DNA from 3 places in the Alkalihalobacterium sp. APHAB7 genome. Region 1 is predicted to be linked to each of the others. Evidence: riboswitches for the same ligand, from Rfam matches in the RefSeq annotation. Region 1 holds a riboswitch; each other region holds the start of a gene.
The links. A riboswitch is a leader RNA that binds a small molecule or an ion and turns the genes downstream of it on or off. The one in region 1 is predicted to bind cyclic di-GMP.

Region 1 (2,274 bases):
CCTTTTCCTTGTGAATAGCTCTCAATCGCTTTAATTAACCCAATCGTTCCAATCGAAATTAAGTCTTCGGTATCTTCGCGTGTATTTTCAAACTTCTTAACGATGTGGGCAACCAATCGTAAATTATGTTCAATGAGGCGATTACGAGCTTCTTCGTCTCCTTGCTCCATGAGCTGTAAGTACTTTTGCTCCTCTGCTTTCGAAAGCGGTTGCGGGAAGGCATTGTTTTTTACATACGATACAAAAACAATGACTTCTTTAAAGAAATAGGTGATGGCTGCAAATAATGACACTTCCTCACCCCCAAAGGTTTGATATCTTATATCTATGTACGTTTGGGCTTGCTTGTGTCTGTACACCAGAAATATGTAAATTTTTTTAAATGTTACCCACCATAATAACCGGATTTTCGCTCAATTTAATCTGGATATCCATTCCTTCAGAATAATATTAAATAGTCCACAATTTTCTTCTATAAGATTAAAACTAGGAAACTTTTATTAAAAAACCAAAACTTTCGTTAGTAAAATCTCGACACTTTCTTTGAATTTCTATGCTCATTTTACAATTTATTCCTACTCCATTTTAGCTAATTCTAAAGATTTATAGACTCTCAACCACAAAACAAGGACCAAATAACTACAAATATAACATTTACACTATAATTATGTTATTTACGAGGTTAATTTTACCTATTTAATGTTTCTATATTGTAAAATTAGAATTTTCTGTCATCGACACTCTTCAACACCACAAAATTTTTTCATCCTATATACTACTAATAACAAGCCATAAGTCATATAAATTGTAAAAAAGTATGTTAATGAATAAAAAATAAAGTAATCAGTCAAAGGGCAAACCTATTGAAAAGTAGGGACGCAAAGTCACAGATCTAAGGTTGATTTATCAATGATGATGGCTGGACTACCTGAAATGCTTAATGTATTTTAGGAGGTAACAATTAATGAAGAGTAGCGGCATGGTAAACCTTGATCACGAATGGATTGAATTAATGAAGGAAGCGAAAAATTTAGGTATAAGTACAGATGAAGTAAAAACTTTTTTCTTAAAAACTGAAAAAGTTGCACCTACCATTCACACATCAAGGACGTTCAAAATCAACAAAAAGACCTCCTCTTTTTACGCTACGTTATAATATGAGAAAAGTGATATGTGATGAAACTTGTTCATCTCGTATCACTTTTTTTAAGAAACTAAACCTATCTTTTAAAATTTAATCAAAAAAAGTGAAAATCCCCAAATATACGATATAACGAACAATAAACACCTAATTCCATCTATTTTCCCTTGTTTTTCTTTAAAATCCTTTTTTGATTATCTACGTACGTTCTATATAATGAACATTATAACCAATAAAACGGCAATATTAGGAAAAGGGAGAGATCGTATTGAAACCTACTGAACTATCCTACGAGGAAAGACTACTGGATGTAGAGTGGATTTTACTTATGAAAAATGCCAAAGAGATCGGACTTAAACCAGAAGATGTTAAAGCCTTTTTAAAGCAATGGAATGGGAATCAAGAAGAAAGGTAGATCTGTCATAACTTATATCAATATAGATTCCTGTGAATATAGTCTTAATTTAAATGACTTTAGCTATCTAAACAATTGGTCATTTAGAGGTTATTACTATAACTACCATTAAAACAGTCTAGGACTATTAAACTAAAAACACCTTCTTTTTACCTATTAATAACATGTAGAAATTCGGAAATTTTTGTCGCAAAGCAAAGATTAAAAAGTATTTTTTTCTAAGAGTATTTAGTACAAACACCTTTACACTAGGTGTTACGCTCGCTAAATAAAATGTCGATTGGAAATTTATTGGAACTGTTACTATAAATATGACTTCAGTAACTAAAAGTTTTTCCCATTTTTATATATGATGGTAATGGGTTAACTAATTATAGTCGCAAAATCACAACTATTTTATTAACTATTGATCGTCGCGTTTATATATAGACCTATTGCTATACTGACAGTAGACCGATATTACTGTGTACAGGAACTAGGAGGTAAAAGGAATGAATACAAAGACCTGTGAGGTTTTGGACCAAGAATGGACAGCTCTAATAGTTGAAGCTAAAAAATTAGGGTTTACGATTGAAGAAATAAAAGAATACCTTAACCAAACCGTTAAAACATGATCTCGTAGTTCTATTTACAGAACAAGCCTTAAACTGTTATAATTCCTATAAGTATACAGGTTGAGAGAGGAAACGATACAGATGATCGGAGAAACAGTCAAACG
Region 2 (2,274 bases), on a different contig from region 1:
ATAGGTTTTTCTTTGATTAATACAAGGAATGGCAACCTCACTTTCGATTGTATTTCGAACAATTTTAGGATGTATATTATATATTTGGCCAATTCCCCGTAATGAATGACCTTTTTTATACAATGAAACCCAATTCCATTTGAGGTCATTAATAACAGGGATTATGCCATTGTAAATATACCTCCTCACAACTGTTTTGCTTACTTTATACGACTTAGCAATATCACATATCCTCTTTCCAGATTGATAATTTTTAATCCAATCATTCAGATATTCATTATAAGCAAAGTTGTTAGTTACAGTGATTTTATCTTTTATATATTTAGAAACAGTCTCAACTTGCACACCATGTTTTTGGGCTATTTGTGAAAAATTCATTCCCTCTTCATTATAAAGTCGAAGCCACTCATTCTCTAAGTGTTCAAATTGTCTCTTTCTCCCTCTTGGCATTACAATTTACCTTCCTTATCTTAATCATTAATCGTTTACAAATATTAATTAAGCACTTTCAGGTCTTCCTAATAAATAACCTTGACCCATTGGTACTCCTAATACTTTTGCCGATGCTAAGTCAATTTCGTATTCCAGGCCTTCTAAAATCAACTGAATGTTATTTAACTGACAATATGTGACTAAAGCTTGTATCATCGCTTGTTTATCAAGAGAACTAGATAATTTTAATGAAAAATATCTATCTAGCTTTGCAAAATGGGGCCTTAATTCAATAATTTGACTTAGTGATGACCATCCATTTCCTAAATCATCTATCGCGATTAAAAAGCCATATTCTTTCAACATTTCAATTCGTTCTTTTAAAGTAATGATATTCGATACAACCTCAGACTCATTAATTTCAAATACCACTTGTTTGCAAGATAACTTTGTTTGATTTTTTAAATCAAGAATAAACATTGGAAACATCGGATTAAGCAATGTTGACGGAAAAATATTTATAAACAACAGTTCAGATTTTACAGAATTTACAATGTCATCAGACGTAAAGACTTTTTCAATCGACCCGGTATCTAATTCATACAGTCGGTTATTTTGTTTGGCGTAATCAAACAAAAGATTCGGCGCTCCTAAATTAGAACGTAGTAAAACTTCATAACCATACTTTTTCCAAGATTGGATATTGTAAATCGGCTGAATAAAGTGGTAAAAATCGTTTTCCTTCATTAGTTCGTCAAATTGAGATACAGTAACTTCCATGATAACCCCCACGATTGTATATTATTTTATTCACCAATTCCCAATAAAAAAGACTATTCAAATAAAATGAATAGCCAAAATCACAGTTCTATTAATGGAATGCATTTCCTTTTGGCAGCCTGGCGATCATAGTAAAAACCTTAGACCCATAGCTTTGCGTCCTACTCTTTCGGTGTAGTTTGCCTATATCAATATTTTAATTTTTTTCTTTTTTGAAGTTAGCTTTTAGCAACGTTAAAATTATCTACTACTTGATTTAAACCGCTAGACAACTGTTGTAACTTTGTACTCATATTAGTTAATTGCTTCATCGTGGAAGTGAGTTGTTCAGCTGATGCGGCCACCTCTTCGGTACTAGCCCTAGATTCCTCGATAAATGCTCCTGTATTTGTAACCGATTGTTGCACTAAGTTGCTGCTTGTAGTTAAATCTTTAATAAATTTATTAATTTCTTCTGTTTGTCCATTTATATCTAATGTGGATGCATTAATATCATTAATCGTTCCCTCTGTACTCTTAACCTGCTCAACCATCATCTCCACTTCATTTCCACTCTGGTTTGTTGCTTCGACGATTACTTTAATACCACTTTGAATTTCATTTATTAAATCCTGTATTTTTACGGTTGATTCTTTCGACTGATTGGCAAGCTTTCTAACTTCCTCAGCAACCACAACAAATCCTTTACCCGCTTCACCGGCCCTTGCAGCTTCAATGGCAGCATTTAACGCCAATAAATTAGTTTGTTCAGAAATACTATTAATGATCTCAATGATATTGGTAATTAACTCGGATTTTTCTTGTAGAGTAGTAACACTTTTTATAGTTTCATTCACTTTAACTTTAGTTACTTCAGCTTTTTCAATCGATGAGTGGATAGATTCATATCCTAACGCAACTAAATTAGTCACCTGTGAAGTCCTTTTATCTACAGCTTCCATACTTGATGCAACCTGTTGTATAGAAGAATTAATATCACTAATTTCTTCTACAATTCCACTTACCTCATCGGCCATTTGTTCTGAGCCCCCAGATACCTGTTCCGTACTCTCGGCAATAAGT
Region 3 (2,274 bases), on a different contig from region 1:
TTTACTTTATAATTGCAACATCATTTGAAAAATATCCTATTTTGAGTATATCAATAAAATTTAAGTTTGCCAGACTTCAATTGTGTCAACTTATTATAGAGTAAGGAAATCTTACTGTAATGAGTAGTCTTTACTATTCTCTTCTACAAATACCCTATATTAAAAAAGATAAAGCTATTACAAAAATGGATAAATGGTATAAAAGATCTAATATATTTGTTCTCCTATAGGATTTTAGCATATTAAGAGCAACATAACCTGAACGAATGACGATAATAACCAGAGCAATCGTAATTAAAATGGACGGAATCATCTCGTAACACCTCCAAGTTGTTAAGTCATTCATGTATATGTTAAAAGCTATCGTCATACGACTCTTTTTTTATTGATAATTCGTACAAACAATTCCCATTTTATGCACCTTAACTTCAAGAACAGATCAATAAAAGCAACTCCAGTCTATAAAGAAAAGCCGCAACATGTAAGACAGCCTTCACATGTTACGACCTTCAAAATAAAATTTGCCATTTACTTCATAAATCTCTCTAACCTTACCTATTAAATGGGTCTCTTCATGTCGCGCACCTATAAAAAATCAAGAACGTACGTACCGTCACGTCCATTAAGATAAGGATTAATATGACCGCCAAATTTATACTTGTATCCACGGTATTGTAGAAGCGACGGGGAGATTTCATTCGATCTTTCGGTAAACTCAATTCCTTGAAACCCCTTTTTATTGGCGACCTCTTCAAGAATAACTACTAATCTGTCCAATTGATATTTAGACAAAGCTTTTTTACATTCCAATAAAACGACCAAACGTTTACTACGTCCAGGTCCAGGTCTAATCGTCAACTTACATTCGACATAATTTAAATAGAGACAAACAGAATCCTCGGTATACCCAGCATAAGCTAAAATCTTGTTCAATTCGCTGAAATCTTCCAATTTAATTCGGACAAACAAAATACTACTTCCTCCTTATTTACTAAACCGCACGGAGGTCCATTTTCGGCAACTGGCTAGCATAGTTAATTAACATTAACTGAAGCCCCTATAGTTTTGCGTCATCACTTTTCAATGATTTTGCCCTTTCGTACGATTGTTTTATATCATTACTATCTTAACAACAATTCTAGAATACTGAAACCCAAAAGATCTAATATTCATTTCTACATGTTTCTTTTGGAACTTTATCGAGAAAACGTGTCAGTTCCCCGATATAAAAAAGGTCGAGTGAGTGCATCGCCCTTGTACACGCGGTATAAAACAAATTCCGTTCACTTTCCTCGTGGTATTTTGAGTTTGAAGCATCGTAAATAATAACGGCATCAAACTCAACTCCCTTCGATAAATAAGATGGGATGACAAGCACCCCAGCTTCATAACCTGTCGATTGTTTTGTTATCATTCGAAGAGGCAGTGATTCTTTTAGATGTTCGTATACATTCTCTGTTTCCTCAGCCGTTTTACAAATAATTGCAATTGTTTCATGTCCATTGGCTTGAAGTGTTTTAATTCTCTTGCCTATTTTTGAATGAAGGTCATTTTCATCTTCTGCTGATTGAATCGTCGGTTTTTCACCTTGTCGATTAAAAGGATCAATATTTGCACCGATAATATCTTTCGTAAACTCGACGATTTGGTAAGTCGAACGGTAACTACGTGTTAGCTGATATTGCTCCATTTCGTCTTCTTGAAATAAATAACGTAACGCTTCAAAACTGTTGACGGAAGAATGCGCATAAATGGACTGGTTCAAGTCGCCAAGCACAGTCATCTTTGCACGTGGAAATAAGCTTTTTATGAATGCAAATTGAAACGGCGAATAATCTTGTGCTTCGTCAATAAACACATGACGAATCGACGTATTCACCTGAAGACCTTGGAGCCGACCTTTTAAATAAAGAAGAGGTGTCGCATCCTCATAGCGAAGATGATTTTGTTCAATATTTTCGGTTGTTGAAAGACAAATATCAGCCCACTCTTTCGGTAATTGATCCAAATACCGGTTAACATACTCTGTTTTCTTAAATAATTGGATATACGTTGCTTTCACATCAACAAACTTTAGATTTTCAATATATCTTCTAATTTTCTTTAAGCGTTTCTTCACGATGATCCCAGCAAGTATTTCTTGTTCTCGGTCAAAATCATAAAATTCATCGTTGTTTTGATTGTTTTTTTGTAGCTTTTGATAGGCTTTTAAATAGGCTCCCTTATCTAACAGCTCCATTTCTCGTTCAACCCACTCTTCTTTTCGTTGCTGAA

Region 2: it holds a riboswitch for cyclic di-GMP, as region 1 does, so the genes downstream of both, ACNSTQ_RS07885 (EAL domain-containing protein) here and ACNSTQ_RS03165 (anti-repressor SinI family protein) in region 1, are expected to answer to the same signal.
Region 3: it holds a riboswitch for cyclic di-GMP, as region 1 does, so the genes downstream of both, ACNSTQ_RS08820 (hypothetical protein) here and ACNSTQ_RS03165 (anti-repressor SinI family protein) in region 1, are expected to answer to the same signal.

What each region holds. Positions count from the first base shown of each region.
Region 1 covers NZ_JBLWFS010000002.1:161,295-163,568, forward strand. Annotated here, with positions in the region: gene sigK (RNA polymerase sporulation sigma factor SigK) at 1-293, opposite strand, end outside; cyclic di-GMP riboswitch class I at 844-932, shown strand; gene ACNSTQ_RS03165 (anti-repressor SinI family protein) at 965-1,156, shown strand; gene ACNSTQ_RS03170 (anti-repressor SinI family protein) at 1,410-1,556, shown strand; gene ACNSTQ_RS03175 (anti-repressor SinI family protein) at 2,048-2,170, shown strand; gene ACNSTQ_RS03180 (helix-turn-helix domain-containing protein) at 2,252-2,274, shown strand, end outside.
Region 2 covers NZ_JBLWFS010000005.1:199,297-201,570, forward strand. Annotated here, with positions in the region: gene ACNSTQ_RS07880 (hypothetical protein) at 1-450, opposite strand, end outside; gene ACNSTQ_RS07885 (EAL domain-containing protein) at 499-1,212, opposite strand; cyclic di-GMP riboswitch class I at 1,323-1,406, opposite strand; gene ACNSTQ_RS07890 (methyl-accepting chemotaxis protein) at 1,431-2,274, opposite strand, start outside.
Region 3 covers NZ_JBLWFS010000006.1:181,369-183,642, forward strand. Annotated here, with positions in the region: gene ACNSTQ_RS08815 (hypothetical protein) at 155-313, opposite strand; gene ACNSTQ_RS08820 (hypothetical protein) at 586-969, opposite strand; cyclic di-GMP riboswitch class I at 1,014-1,104, opposite strand; gene helD (RNA polymerase recycling motor HelD) at 1,163-2,274, opposite strand, start outside.